One region of the Devosia chinhatensis genome, then DNA from elsewhere that is predicted to be linked to it. Evidence: predicted binding sites of a transcription regulator. Region 1 holds the regulator's gene; the other holds the start of a gene.
The links. Region 1 encodes LexA, which represses DNA repair genes until DNA is damaged. Its sites were predicted from a motif close to TGTTCNNNNTGTGTTCNG; they were not measured.
Positions count from the first base shown of each region.

Region 2: the regulator LexA is predicted to act here: its motif matches at 1,431-1,448, upstream of uvrA (excinuclease ABC subunit UvrA).

Region 1 is NZ_JZEY01000054.1:1,375,538-1,383,019, forward strand. Features, by position in the region: gene trpC (indole-3-glycerol phosphate synthase TrpC) at 1-621, shown strand, start outside; gene moaC (cyclic pyranopterin monophosphate synthase MoaC) at 618-1,100, shown strand; gene VE26_RS06620 (molybdopterin molybdotransferase MoeA) at 1,097-2,299, shown strand; gene lexA (transcriptional repressor LexA) at 2,382-3,098, shown strand; gene VE26_RS06630 (IlvD/Edd family dehydratase) at 3,588-5,396, opposite strand; gene VE26_RS06635 (2-dehydro-3-deoxygalactonokinase) at 5,686-6,618, shown strand; gene VE26_RS06640 (2-dehydro-3-deoxy-6-phosphogalactonate aldolase) at 6,615-7,226, shown strand; gene VE26_RS06645 (SMP-30/gluconolactonase/LRE family protein) at 7,223-7,482, shown strand, end outside.
Region 2 is NZ_JZEY01000054.1:1,576,258-1,583,739, reverse strand. Features, by position in the region: gene uvrA (excinuclease ABC subunit UvrA) at 1-1,186, opposite strand, end outside; gene ssb (single-stranded DNA-binding protein) at 1,596-2,108, shown strand; gene VE26_RS07585 (sensor domain-containing diguanylate cyclase) at 2,149-3,339, opposite strand; gene VE26_RS07580 (hypothetical protein) at 3,501-4,028, opposite strand; gene VE26_RS07575 (efflux RND transporter permease subunit) at 4,137-6,527, opposite strand; gene VE26_RS07570 (NAD(P)H-binding protein) at 6,632-7,482, opposite strand, start outside.

The DNA.
Region 1 (7,482 bases):
TCCAAAGGACTGATCCGCGCCGATTTCAATCCGGCCCAGATCGCCCGCGACTACGAAACGGCTGGTGCGGCCTGCCTTTCCGTGCTCACCGATCGCCCCAGCTTCCAGGGCTCGCCGAGCTACCTGATCGAGGCCCGCGCCGCCACCAACCTGCCGGTGCTGCGCAAGGATTTCCTGTTCGAAACCTATCAAGTCGCCGAGGCCCGCTCCTGGGGCGCGGACTGCATCCTGATCATCCTCGCCGCCATTGGCGACGACGTGGCCCGCTACCTCATCGACGCCGCCAATGAATGGGGCATGGATGCGCTGGTGGAAGTCCATGACCGCATCGAACTGGACCGTGCCTTGGCGCTCGAATCGAGGTTCATCGGCATCAATAACCGCAATCTGCGCACCTTCGAGACCACGCTGGAAACCACTATCACCCTGGCGGCCGGCATCCCCGACGGCGTCACGCTGGTCAGCGAAAGCGGCATCGTCAACCACGAACATCTGCGCATGCTCGACGACCGCTGCGGCGTCGCCACGTTCCTTGTCGGCGAAAGCCTGATGCGACAGGAGGATGTCATTGCCGCCACGCGCACCCTGCTCAAGGGCGCTCCCGAAACGGTCAGCCCATGACTTCCCCGCGCCTCACCCATCTCAATGACAAGGGCGAGGCCCACATCGTCGATATCGGTGACAAGGCGGTTACGCGTCGCCGGGCTGTCGCGCAGGCACGCCTGTCCGGCCAGGCCGAGACCATCGCCACGATTCTCGAAGGCGGGCTCAAGAAGGGCGATGCGCTGGCCACGGCCCGCATTGCCGGGATCATGGCTGCCAAGAAGACCGCAGATCTCATTCCCCTGTGCCACCCCATCCCGCTGACCCATGTCAGCGTGGACATAAAAGCCGATGGCGAAGCCTCATTACTGATCCTCGCCAGCGCCGAAACCACCGGCCAAACAGGTGTGGAAATGGAAGCCTTGCTGGCCGCGTCCACCGCCGCGCTCACCCTTTACGACATGGCCAAGGCCATCGATCGCGCCATGGTCGTGTCCGATCTTTGCCTGGTCGAAAAGTCGGGCGGCAAGTCCGGCGATTTCGTGCGCACGTCATGAGCCTCCTGCCCGTCGAAGACGCCCTCAGGGCCATTCTCGCCCATGTGCCCGAAATCGTGGCCGAAGAGGTCCCTCTGTCTTCCGCGGAGGGTCGCGTCCTGGCCCAGCCGCTCCTCGCACGCCATGACCAGCCGCCCTTCGATGCCAGCGCCATGGACGGCTATGCCATGCGCGCCGCCGATGTCGCGGAAGGCGCACGCCTGAGGATCGTCGGGATGTCTCAGGCCGGCGCCGCGTTCGCCGGAAGCATTGCTCCAGGGGAAGCGGTTCGCATCTTCACTGGCGCGCCCGTGCCCGCCGGCGCCGATACCGTCATCATGCAGGAACAGGCCGTGCGCGAGGGCGATTTTGTCCGGTTCACTGCCCCTGCCCGCCTTGGCCACAGCATCCGCCCGCGCGGCAATGATTTCACCAATGGCCAGAGCCTCATCGACATCGGCACGCGCCTGACGCCCATGCGCATCGCGGTGGCCGCTGCCGCAAATGCCGCGACGCTCGCCGTCTCCCGCCGCCCGCGGATCGGCCTCCTGGCCACCGGCGACGAACTGGTTCTGCCCGGCACGCCCCTTGGCCAGGATCAGATCGTGGCGTCCAACAGCTTCGGCCTCGGCGCCATGCTCGCCCCCTATGCCGAAGCGATGACCGACCACGGCATCGTCGAGGACCAAGCTAACGCTCTTCGCGACAGGCTGGAGCACGCCTTTGCCGCCGCCCCCGACATTCTGATAACCACCGGGGGCGCATCGGTCGGCGAACACGATCTGGTGCAGGATGCCTTGAAAGATATGGGCGTCACCCTCGACTTCTGGCGCATTAACATGCGACCCGGAAAGCCGCTGATGTTCGGAACGCGCGGCAAGACGCTCGTCTTCGGCCTGCCCGGAAATCCGGTGTCGGCCATGGTGACGGCGTTGGTCTTCATCAAGCCGACCCTGCGCGCCTGGCTGGGTCTCGATGAGCCCGAGCATTGGCGTCTTCCGCTGGCGGCCGATACGCCGCCAAATGCCGCCCGTCGCCATTTCATGCGCGCAAGCCTGGTCCACTTGCCGGAAGGACCGCACCTCCTGCCGATTGCCCAGACCGACAGCGGCCACACCTCGTCCTTGGCGGGCGCGGACATGCTGATCGTGCAACCCGAGAACGATCCCGGCCAGCGCGCGGGCACGCTCGTTGAAGCCCTGCCCATCGACGCCTTCTAGAATTCCGCACGGGTTATTGCAGAACATAAATGGAACACTTATAGTCGTTCCGTCTATGTTCCGATTCTGGGGTCGAGGGCCGATGCTGACGCGCAAACAACATGAATTGCTGATGTTCATCCACGAAAGGATGAAAGAAAGCGGCATTCCGCCCTCCTTCGATGAAATGAAGGATGCGCTTGATCTGGCGTCCAAGTCCGGCATCCATCGTTTGATCACTGCGCTGGAAGAGCGCGGGTTCATCCGCCGTCTTCCCAATCGCGCCCGCGCGCTTGAAGTCGTCAAGCTCCCCGATTCGATGAACCCGTCCCTGGGCGGTCGCAAGGCGCGCTTCGAGCCCTCCGTCATCGAGGGCAATCTGGGCAAGGTGGCGTCCCCGCCGGCCCGCTCGGGCGGTCTGTCCGATGATTATGCCCGTCCGGTTTCCATTCCCGTCATGGGGCGCATTGCCGCTGGTACGCCCATCGAGGCCATTCAGAGCCATTCCCACACCATCGCTGTGCCGCCCGAAATGCTCGGCGCAGGCGAGCATTATGCCCTTGAGGTGCGTGGTGATTCGATGATTGAAGCCGGCATTTTCGATGGCGATACCGTGCTCATCAAGAAGCAGGAACATGCATCCACCGGCGAGATCATCGTGGCGCTTGTCGATGATGAGGAAGCAACCCTCAAGCGCCTGCGCCGCAAGGGCGACACGGTGGCCCTCGAGGCGGCCAACCCCGCCTATGAAACCCGCATATTCCCGCCGGATCGGGTGAAGGTCCAGGGTCGTCTCGTGGGCCTGCTTCGCAAATACTGAGCAAATGTCTGCGCTGTCGGAAAGGCCCGCCCATGGCGGGCTTTTTGCGTTTGCGCCCGATTGTCACCAAGCCACTTATCCCCGGCACCATTCGCTGAGCCTATCCTTGCGCCATTGCTTCCTGAAGCGCGGTCATGACGAGTGGTTGGGCGGCAATGGCAGGTGATGTGGGGTCGCCCATATCGAAGCCCGTTTTTCTCCCTGCAGACCCATAAGCCGGGCTGCGGATTGCCAGGATGGTGGCTGTCTTGCCATCTCGGCGACATCTTGCGGCAACAGCGCCGGAGATGAAGTCCAGTCGATCCGGTGCGGGCAGGCATGTCGGCACGGGGCGAGAGAAGCGGAACACTGGCCTGTCGACCCGGCGAGGCGGACGTCTCACCCCTTTTGCGCACCTTTTACCCGAGGCCACGCCTCGCCGGGTTCGCTTCGAAAAAAAAGCCGGCCCCAATCATCTCGGGGCCGGCCATATGTGATGGCGCGAAGCAATCAGTGATTGTCGCGCGGAATGCCTTCATTCTGGGCGATCCGCTGATACTTGACCGCCGGACGTAGAACCGCGCCGCTGCCGAGCTGGTCGACCAGCCCGCGCTGAATCTCCTGCCAGGGTGTCTGGTGCTTGGGGAATTTGTAGCCGCCATCGGCCTCGAGAGCCGCACGGCGTGATGCAATTTCCTCATCCGAGATTAGGATATCGGCTTCGCCCTTGTTGAGGTCGATCCGCACCCGGTCGCCGGTCTTGAGGATAGCGAGGTTGCCACCCGCCGCTGCTTCCGGCGACGCATTGAGAATGGAAGGCGAACCCGATGTGCCCGACTGCCGACCGTCACCGATGCAGGCCAGCGAATGCACGCCCTTTTTGATCAGGTAATCGGGCGGCCGCATGTTGACGACTTCTGCGGCGCCCGGATACCCGATCGGGCCCGCGCCGCGCATGAACAGCAGTGTATGTTCGTCGATCTCGAGCGAGGGATCGTCGATGCGGTGGTGATAGTCCTCCGGACCGTCGAACACCACCGCCTTGCCCTCGAACATACCCGGATGAACCGGGTCCGAGAGGTAGCGCTCCCGGAACTCGGGCGAGATCACGCTGGTCTTCATGATGGCGTTGTCGAACAGATTGCCCCGCAGCACCAGGAACCCGGCCTCCGCCTTGAGCGGATTGTCGAAGTGCCGGATGACCTTGTCGTCCTCGATCACCGTGTTCCGGCAATTCTCGCCGATGGTCTTGCCGTTGACCGTGGGCGCATTCTCGTGGATCAGGCCCTGGCCCATCAGCTCGTTCACCACCGCCGGAACACCGCCGGCATGGTAATAGTCCTCGCCCAGATATTCGCCCGCCGGCTGCAGGTTCACCAACAGCGGCACCTTGAGCCCGTGGCTCTGCCATTCGTCTATATTGAGGTCGACGCCGATATGGCGGGCAATGGCATTGATATGGATCGGGGCATTGGTCGAGCCGCCGATGGCAGAGTTGACCACGATGGCGTTGAGGAAGTTCTCCTTGGTGAGGATGTCGGAGGGCTTGAGGTCCTCGTGCACCATCTCCACCGCCCGCTTGCCGGTGCGGTACGCCATCTCCTGACGGTCGCGATAGGGCGCCGGAATAGCCGCAGAACCGGGCAGCTGCATGCCCAGCGCCTCGGCCAGAGAATTCATCGTCGAAGCCGTGCCCATCGTGTTGCAATAGCCGGTCGACGGCGCGGAAGAGGCCACCAGCTCGATGAACTTGGGATAATCGATCTCGCCAGCGGCCAGGAGCTGGCGCGCCTTCCAGACGATGGTGCCCGAACCGGTCCGCTCACCCTTGTGCCAGCCGTTCAGCATCGGCCCCACGGACAGAGCGATGGCGGGGATGTTGACCGTGGCCGCGCCCATCAGCATGGCCGGGGTGGTCTTGTCGCAGCCGATGGTCAGCACGACGCCGTCAAGCGGGTAGCCATAGAGAACTTCGACCAGGCCGAGATAGGCCAGGTTGCGGTCGAGACCTGCCGTCGGGCGCTTGCCCGTTTCCTGGATCGGATGCACCGGGAACTCGATGGCAATGCCGCCGGCTTCGCGAATGCCTTCGCGCAGGCGCTCGGCCAGAACCATGTGGTGGCGATTACAGGGGCTGAGGTCCGACCCAGTCTGGGCAATGCCGATGATCGGCTTGTCCGACTGCAATTCCTCGCGCGACACGCCGTAATTCATGTAGCGCTCAAGATAAAGCGCGGTCATGTCCGGGTTGTCGGGATTGTCGAACCAGGCGCGCGATCTCAGTTTGCGGCTGCCCGCGCCGCCAGTGTCTGCACTCATCATCATCATCCTAAATCGTCCGCATCCGGACTTGGAGGCCTTGCTGGAAACCCTTCTAGCACGCCAGCCGAACATGTGAATGTCCTCCGGCGAAAAAATCATACAATTCCTTCGGGCCGATGGAAATGCTAGACATCTGCCGCAGCGATTGCTCCATCTTACTGGCCGGCAAGCCAGAACCGGCCCGCCCGGGCTAGGACGGGAGCAAATTCTTCGCGGCTGGCGACGCGGACGCAGCGCCGCTAAAGGTGCCGCATGCCGGGACCATAATTATGGGTGAGGATCGAGTTTGACGACAAGCATCGAATGGGTGGCGGTGGATTGGGGCACGTCCAATCTGCGCGCCTGGGGTCTGGGCGCTGAAGGGGACATCGTCGCTTCCGCCGGATCGGATAAGGGCATGGGCAAGCTTGCGCCTGGTCAGTTTCCGGCCGCGCTGACGGACGTCCTGGCCAATCTTCCGCTGCCTGCGGGCCCGGTGGAGGTGCTGGTCTGCGGCATGGCCGGCGCGCGCCAGGGCTGGATGGAAGCGCCTTATCTCGACGCGCCGGCCGACCTCCTGGATCTGGCTGGCCGTGCGGTGCGTCCGCCCATGGGCGACATGCCGCTCTCCGTGTCCATCCTGCCGGGCGTCTGCCAGCGCCAGGGCGGTGAAAACGTCATGCGCGGGGAAGAAACCCAGCTTCTGGGCCTCTCCGAGCTTGTCCCGGGCTATGCGGGCATCGTCTGCATGCCCGGAACACATTCGAAATGGGCGGTGCTGAACGGCACGCATATCGCCCGCTTCACCACCGCCATGACAGGCGAGATGTTCGACCTGCTCAAGACCCATTCCGTCTTGCGACATTCGCTCTCCGGTCCGCTCGACGACGCCGAGCGGGACGATGGGTTCGATAGCGGCGCCCGCGAAGGCCTCAATCATCCCGAGGACCTGCTGGGCCGCCTGTTCAAGGTCCGCGCAGGAATGCTCCTCTCCGACCGCAGCCCCCCCTGGAGCGCGGGCTATCTTTCCGGCCTGCTGATCGGAACGGAAATCGCTGCCAACCGTAACCAGTTCGGCACCGATCCGGTGCCGCTGATCGGCTCGACCGTACTCTGCAGGCTTTATGCCCGCGTCCTGGACATGGCTGGCGCCAGCGGTCGCCCGATCGACGCGACAGAGGCTGTGCTCGCCGGTCTCAGGCTCGCCCATGCCCGACTGCACCAAGGAAAATCGTCATGACTCATCGCCACATCATCGCCATCCTGCGGGGCATCACCACCGCAGAAGCGGTGCCTGTCTGTACCGCGCTGGTCGATGCCGGCATCACGCTGATCGAAGTACCGCTCAATTCTCCCAATGCTGTCGAGAGCATCAGCAAGGCTGCACAGGCGCTCGCTGACCGCGCCGAGATCGGCGCCGGCACCGTGCTCTCGCCAGAAGATGTACGAGCCGTAGCCGGCGCGGGCGGCACCTTCATCGTCTCGCCCGATACCAATCCGGCCGTAATCGCCGAAACGGTCTCGCTCGGGCTCAAGTCCTATCCCGGCGTCTTCTCCCCCACCGACGCCTTCGCCGCGATCCGCGCCGGTGCCACGGGGCTCAAGTTCTTTCCCGCCGAAATCCTGGGCGCCAAAGGCATCAAGGCCATGAAGGCGGTGCTGCCGCCTGCTCTGCCCGTCTATGCCGTGGGCGGCGCCAATCCCGACAATTTCCACGAATTCTTCGCCGTGGGTTGCACCGGCTTCGGTCTGGGCACCTACCTCTTCAAGCCGGGCATGAGTGTCGCCGAAGTCGCCGACCGGGCCGCCCTGGCCGTTGCCGCCTACGACAAGGGAGCCAATGCGTGACCGATACAGCAAAACTTCTCATCGACAGCCAGTGCGCCTTGGGCGAAGGCCCTTTCTGGCATGATGGCCGCCAGCAGATCTTCTGGTTCGACATCAACAATCGCACCCTGTTCGCCGCCGACGAGGACGGGGAAGCCAAAGGCGAGTGGCATTTCGACGAGATCGTGGCCGCAGCCGCGATCATCGACGATGAAAACCTGGCGCTTGCCGCGGAAACCGGCCTCAAGCGGCTCAACTTGACCACAGGCGCGGTCGA
Region 2 (7,482 bases), 200 kb from region 1:
AGCGGCGCTCAAGGTTGCCGATGACGCCTTCGAAGACCTTGGAGGTCTTGTACTGGCGCAAGCCATCGTCATAGACGAAATCGATCTTGGTCTTGTCGGTGCCGTAGAGCACGGCATGCTGCACATCGAGCGGCAGTTCGTTCCAGGCGGTACCGGTCGAGGCGCCGTAGTGTTTCACCACGGCCTGGAGGGTCTGCTGGTAATAGGGCGCGCTGGTCTTGGACCAGGGCAGGATGGCGCCGTCGCGCAGCGACAGGGTGGGGTCGGGAACGATCTGATCAGGGTCGATCTTCTGCTCGGTGCCCAGGCCATCGCAGACCGGGCAGGCGCCGAAGGGGTTGTTGAACGAGAACAGGCGCGGTTCGATCTCGGCAATGGTGAAGCCGGAAACCGGGCAGGCGAACTTTTCCGAGAAGGTGATCTGGCGCGGGGTGCCGTCATCATTCTTCTCGTCCGCCAGCTCCACCAGGGCAATGCCTTCGGCCAGCTTCAGCGCGGTCTCGAAACTTTCGGCCAGGCGGCCGGAAATATCGGGGGACACGACAAGGCGATCCACCACCACCTCGATGTCGTGCTTGAATTTCTTGTCGAGCGCGGGCGCGTCTTCGATCTCGTGATATTCGCCGTCGATCTTGACCCGCTGGAAGCCCTTGCGCATCAGATCGGCCAGTTCCTTCTTGAACTCGCCCTTGCGGCCGCGCGCGATGGGGGCCAGCAGGTAGAGGCGCGTTCCCTCGGGCAGTTCCAGGGTGCGGTCGACCATCTGGCTGACAGTCTGGCTTTCGATGGGCAGGCCGGTGGCGGGCGAATAGGGAATGCCGACGCGCGCATAGAGCAGGCGCAGGTAATCGTAGATTTCGGTGACGGTGCCGACCGTCGAGCGCGGGTTGCGGCTCGTCGTCTTCTGTTCGATGGAAATGGCGGGCGAAAGGCCCTCGATGTGCTCGACATCGGGCTTCTGCATCATTTCGAGGAACTGGCGCGCATAGGCGGAAAGCGATTCCACATAGCGGCGCTGCCCCTCGGCATAGATGGTGTCGAAGGCCAGCGAGGACTTGCCCGAGCCGGAAAGCCCCGTCATCACGATCAGGCTGTCGCGCGGCAGCTTGACGTCGATGCCCTTGAGATTGTGCTCGCGGGCACCGCGCACGATGATTTCGCGGTTGAGGCTGGCGGAAGGCTTCATCTTTTCGTCCATGCTGCGGAATGGCGCTGAGCATACAGCGCCCGACGTGACTGGTGGTTGCGGCGAAGATCAAGAAATAGGATTGCCAGACCCGCAGCGCAAGCGCGGCGACCGCATGGCTGCCTTCAATCACAACACTGCGAACATAATGGGAACGCAGCGCGCCTTTCAAGCGGCTTGATCGGCGTGGCAGCATGGTGCTGACACATCATGTCAGCAGGGCCTTGACTCTTCTGTGGAGAAAGAGAACATAAGCGGAACAAGCTGTAAATGCCACGTGTGTGGCGGCCGGAAAGGTCTATGGTGCAGCGATCAGGCCGCGGCCGCGCACCGGGCGGCGCATGAACGGCTGATAGAGAGAGCGTCCCGCGACCGGGCAGACCGGGACTGAATTGGAAGGATTGGTGCCATGGCTGGCAGCGTGAACAAGGTAATTCTGGTGGGCAATCTGGGCAATGACCCCGAGGTGCGCAACCTGCCCAATGGCGGCAAGGTGGTGAACCTGAGCATTGCGACGTCCGAAAGCTGGAAGGACCGCAATACCGGCGAGCGCCGCGAAAAGACCGAATGGCACCGCGTGGTGATCTTCTCGGAAGGGCTGACCCGCGTGGCCGAGAGCTATCTGCGCAAGGGCTCCAAGGTCTATATCGAGGGGCAGTTGCAGACCCGCAAGTGGCAGGACCAGTCCGGCCAGGACAAGTATTCGACCGAAGTGGTGCTTCAGGGCTTCAACTCGAACCTGACGCTGCTGGATGGTCGCGGCGACAATTCGGGCGACAATAGCGGCTATGGTGGCGGCGACGGCGGCTTCCGCGGCGTGCGGGACAATGGTGGCGGCGGTGGTGGCGGGGGCGCGCGGCGTCCCTCGGCCAATGCGCCGGCCTTCGAGCCCGGCGGGATGGACGACGACATTCCGTTCTGAGGGACGCGATAGGAGGGCGGCGCAAGCCGCCCTTTTTGATTCAGGCGGCGCGGAATTGCCGCCAGGTGCCGCGCCCTGCCGACTTGGCGGCGTAAAGCGCAGTATCTGCGTTGCGATAAAGCGTATCGGCGTCCTGATCGATGCGGCGGGCCACGCCCACCGATGCGCCGACATGGTAGGCGGTCTTGCCCAGCAGGAAGGGCTGATCGAAGGCGCGCACGATAGCGGAGGAAAGGACGTCGAGGTCCACGGCCTCGCGGCCATCGATGAGAATGGCGAATTCATCACCGCCGATCCGTGACACGAGGGCCGAAGCGGGCGCGCATTGGCGCAGGCGCTGGCCGGTGCCGATCAGGCAGGCGTCGCCGTGAGCATGGCCGAGCCCGTCATTGATACCCTTGAAATTGTCGAGGTCGATCAGGATCAGCGCACCGGTGGGCACGCCGTGGCGATGGCCGTGCAAATCGTCGAGGCGGGCCTGGAAGCGACCGCGATTGGCCAGCCCGGTCAGCGAGTCGGTTTCGGCCAGCTGGCGTGTGCGCTCGGCGAGCTGCTTTTCCTCGGTGATGTTCTGCTTCATGCCGAAAATGCGGCGCGGCCTGCCATCGATCCCGTCGACGGTGGCGGTGATGCGCATCCAGCGGCGGTTGCCCCTGGCGGTGACGATCTCGGCGTCGAAATTGAAATCACCCAGGGTGGCGATGGCTTCCGAGCGCAGGGCCTGCATCTGGCGGGCGGATTCGGGCGTGTACATGGCCAGCGTGGTGGTGCGGTCGATGCGCGAACCGCGCGGCAATTCGAAAAGGTCGTAGACCCCGTCGGTCCAGGTGAGGTGCTCCTCGGGCAGGGTGCAGGACCAGATGCCGATGCGGGCAGTGGCGGAGGCGCGCTCGATCAGATATTGGCGATGCCGCTCCGCGGAGCGGCGGCGGGCCATGGCGGCATGGGCCGTGAGCTCGGTCATGCGCGCCAGAAGGATATTGGCAGCCAGTTCCGTGCGGCTCTTGTCGTCCCAGAGGACCAGCCAGATCGGACGGGTTTCGTCGATGGTGGGAATGGGCACAACGAGCAGAAAGCGCAGGCTGGAGCCGTCACCCTTGGGCAGAACCTGGCCGAAGGGGCCGAAAAGATCAGGATCGAGATTATGCGGCGCCTGCGTGCCGACATGGGCCTTCCAGCGCTGGTCTGTGCCCATGAGGCCGGCACCGGTCGTTGCCGCAAGATGACGCACGCGCCTCAGAAACCCTTCGGGTGCCAAAGCCGTGTCAGAATGAGCAGTGGCGGGCGATTGCTGGAACAATTTCAGTCTCTCGTCGATGCGAGATATGTAGTCCCACTGCCTTAAGACATTGTTTCCGGAAGGCTTTCGGTAACGAAAATGTGGCGTCCCGTTCAGCGGGTAAGCGGCACTTCGGCGCGCAGGCTATCGCCCGATTCCACATAGACGACTTCGAACACGACATTAATATTGTCGCCGCTGAGCACGATCTGGGCGGAGATGTTGAGGTCCTTGCCCTGCTCATCCTTGTCGCGCTCGCGCAGGTTGAAGATCAGGCTCTGGCCGCGCTTCTGCCCCACGGCGACGCCGCTGAAGGTGACATTGGAGCTCATCACCGCCTCGAAGCGCTTGCTGGCCTCGACATAGGCCATGGTGCCTGCAACCGAGAGCGTGTTGCCTGCCAGGGTGCAGCGGGCGTTGTAATTGACCTTGTCCTGATTGCCCTGGCTCGCCGTGAGGCGACAGACCACGCTTTCCTGAGTGGCACCGATGAGCACGCCGCGGCCGCGCCATTCCCCGATATAGGACTGGATGAGGGCGATATCGGCGGGAGCGGCCAAGGCTGGGACAAAAGCGGCGCCGGTGGAAAACAGAAGACCCGCAAGAGCGATGGCGCGGGTCAGCGGTCCGAGTTTGGTCATGGCGTCATGGCCTCCAGTAGCAAAACCAGCCCCCCGGCTGTCGAGCGAATCTTCGATACCAAATTTGCAGGCGACATGCGCGGCCATTCGTGGGGCAGGAGCAATGCGTCAGTGGGGCGTGCGGGCAGGCTGACGGTTCTCGCCGGTCGTGTGGGTATCGGCCAGGGGATCGTCAGGGGTTGGGTCCTCGTCCGCCATGCGCACGCCGATGCGCCCCAGAGGATGGAAAAACCGGCCGCCTGCCGCCAGCAAAGCGGGCAGGATGAAGAGATCGCCGATCAGCGCAAAGGCAAGGGTGGAAACGAAGAGCGTGCCGAACAGCGCGACCTGCGGGAGTTCGGAAAAGACCACGATGATGACGCCGGCACACAGGATGATGGTGGTGGCCACGATGGCGCCGCCGATGCGGTGCAGTGTGTGGCGGACGGCATCGAGGTGGCCCATGCCTTCGTCGCGCCGGGCATGAAGATAGTGCGAGAGGAAGTGGACGGTGTCGTCGACGGCAATGCCGAACGCGATGGTGAGGGCCATGACCGTGGTCAATTGCAGGCCTTCGCCGGAAAAGTAGAGCCAAGCCTCGGTGCCCAGCACCGGGAAGAGATTGGGAATGGCGGAGGCCAAGGCCACCCGGAAGGACTGGAAGGCAAAACCGATCAGGGCGAGGTTGATGATGACCGAAAGCGTCAGATCGAGCTGCAGGCCGCGCACGATGTCGTCGGTCGCGAAGGTGGTGAGTATGCGAAAGCCGCCGATCTCGGCATCGGTGATGCCGGCAGCCGCCATTTCGGCATTGAGATCATCGACCAATTGCTTGAGCACATCGGATTCGATGATTGTGGGCATAAAGCCAGTGACCAGCGCCTGCGCGCCATCTTCGGTAACAAAGCGCTGACGCATGAAAGGGCCGACGGAATCAAAGACTTCCTGCCGGGAGAAGCCGCTGTCGGTATAGCTGGTGAGGCTGGCGGCCGAGATCACCTTGTTGACCCCGAGATGGCCCTCGAGAATCTGATGGACGGTGCGCACCTTCTCGAAGTCCACCGCACCGATATTGGGATCATCGCCGAGGAGCGGCACTCGAATGTAAAGCGGAGCGACGCCGCCGACGCCCTCGTCGATATCCACCGCCGTCGACAGCGCCAAGGAATCCTTGGCGAGGAAATCCTCGAAGGAAAAGTGCGGCTTGATGAGCACATAGGGCACGATCAGCAGCAGGGTGACGATGATCGCGATTACAGAGACCGGGCGACCATAGCGGCTGGCCAGCATCCAAGCGAAGGGCAGGGGGGCGGTGAGAACGCGGCTGTTCTTGGGCGGCGGCCTGAAGCCAAGGCGGATGGCCAGCTTGAGCAGCAGCGGCAGAAACGTCATGAGGCACACGAACAGCAGGGAGGTGCCCAGGGCGCCGGCGGCCGAAAACTCGCGGATGCCCTGGCCGGGAGTGAGGGCGAGCGAGGCGAAGCTGACAAAGGTGGTGAGCATGGTCAGCGCGGCAGCCGGGCCGACCAGCTTGACGGTGGCGTCGACCGCCTTGTTCGGCTCCATCCCGTCGCGCCAGAAGGCCAGCCAGTTGAAGACGAAGAACATGGACTCGGCAAAGGCAATCACGAGCACCAATGTCGTGACGATGATGGTGAGGAAGGTGAAGGAGCCGAAAAAGAGCAGGATCATGCCCATGGCCCACATCACGGCCAAAAAGGGCGTGGCGGCAACGATCAGCGCACCGAAAAAGGAGCGCAGGGCAAAGAGCGCGATCAGGGCACCCAGCGCAAAGCCCCAGACCGTGAACTTGACCTGATCGGCCACCGAAGCATTCAGCATCTCGGTGGTCCAGATCGGGGGGCCGGTGAGCTCGATCTGGAGGTCTTCGGACTGGTAGGGAGCAATGGTTTCGCGCAGGCTGGCAATGAGCGCTGCGGCGCCGTCGGCACGCACCCTGGCCTGATCGGGGAAGACGATGATGACGATGCCGCTCAGATCGGGGGTGATGAGATTGCCCATCATCGGATCGTTCTGCTGCAGGTCCATCAGGGTGAAGGCGACCTCGTCGGGGGTCAGCATGCCTTCGGGAACGGCCGGAATGGAGCCTCCGCCCGGCACCGGACGGCGCAGGGTAAAGGGCGACATGGTGCCCACGGCATAGTCGTCCAGCTCGAGATCGAACGCGAGGAAACGAATCTGCTCGATGATTTCCGGATCTACGAGGCGCTCGGAATTGACGAGGATGTAGATGTCGTTCTCGAAGGTGCCGAAGGTATCGGAAAGATGCTCGTAGGCATCGTAATAGGGCCCGGAATGGGCATAGACGCGCAACAGGTCGCCATCGACATTGGCGCGGGGAATTTGCGAGAAGGCAAGGATCGAGAAGGCGAGCACGGCCAGGGCCACAAGGCGGGGGAACCGAAGTGTCGCCAGCCCGATATATTCCAGCCCGAAGCCGATGGAGCGCTTGTGGGTGAGGCGGTCACGGGCCCGCTTCAGAAATGAACCTGACGACACCGGGCCCCATCCCCCAATCGGCGCAATGGAGGTTTTCTACGGGTTGGAACTGAGTCCGTCCAGTGAGGAGGGCGCGGGCCGACCGAAGCCGGCCTGCAGGACGGTCAGGCGGACAAGGCGGAAGCGTTGGCCACAAGGAAGTCCCGCAAGGATTGCGGCTTCTGGCCGGAATAGCGCTCAACCACGGCAGTGACGACAGAATGGTGGCCGGTGACGGCGTCCTTCTGGAAGGCCAGCAACGCCTCGGCAAAGCCCTCGGGGATGCCGGCCGAGACCATGCCGGCCTTGAGGGCGGCGGGCTGAAGCGGGATGACCGAAACGGGCTTGCCGCTGATCTGCGCGTAGAGGGCGGCGCGGGCCTCGTTGGTCACCGCTTCGGGGCCGGTGACGTCTTCGATGCTGTTGCCTTGGGCGCTCAGCAAAGCGCCGGCGGCAGCGCGGGCGGCATCGGCGCGGGTGACATAGGCCGTGCCGCGATCGCCGATGAGGCCGAAGAGCTGGCCCGAGGCGATGACATGTGCGGCGTCGGCCAGATTGTTTTCGGCATACATGTGATTGCGCAGGATGGTGAAGCCGATGCCCGAGCCGGCGAGGGCAATTTCGGTCCAGAAATGCTCTGGATTGAGGCCGGCATCGGCATTGGGGCGGGCTGCGGGCGCGGAGGTGTAGACGATGTGGCTGACCCCGGCCTGCCTGGCGGCGGCGATGGCAGCGGTCTGCTGGGCCACGCGGGTGCCAATGCCGTCGGTGGAGATGAGCAGCATGCGCTCGACGCCGGCAAGCGCCTGGGGCAGGCCGGCCGCGTCGTTGAAATCTACCTTGCGGACCTCCACGCCCCTGGCGGCGAGATCGGCCAGCCGGGACGGGTCACGGGTGCCAGCAATGATGTTGGTGGCGCCGCGGGCCAGCAGGGCCTCCACCGCGATGCGCCCGAGATGGCCGGATGCGCCGGTAA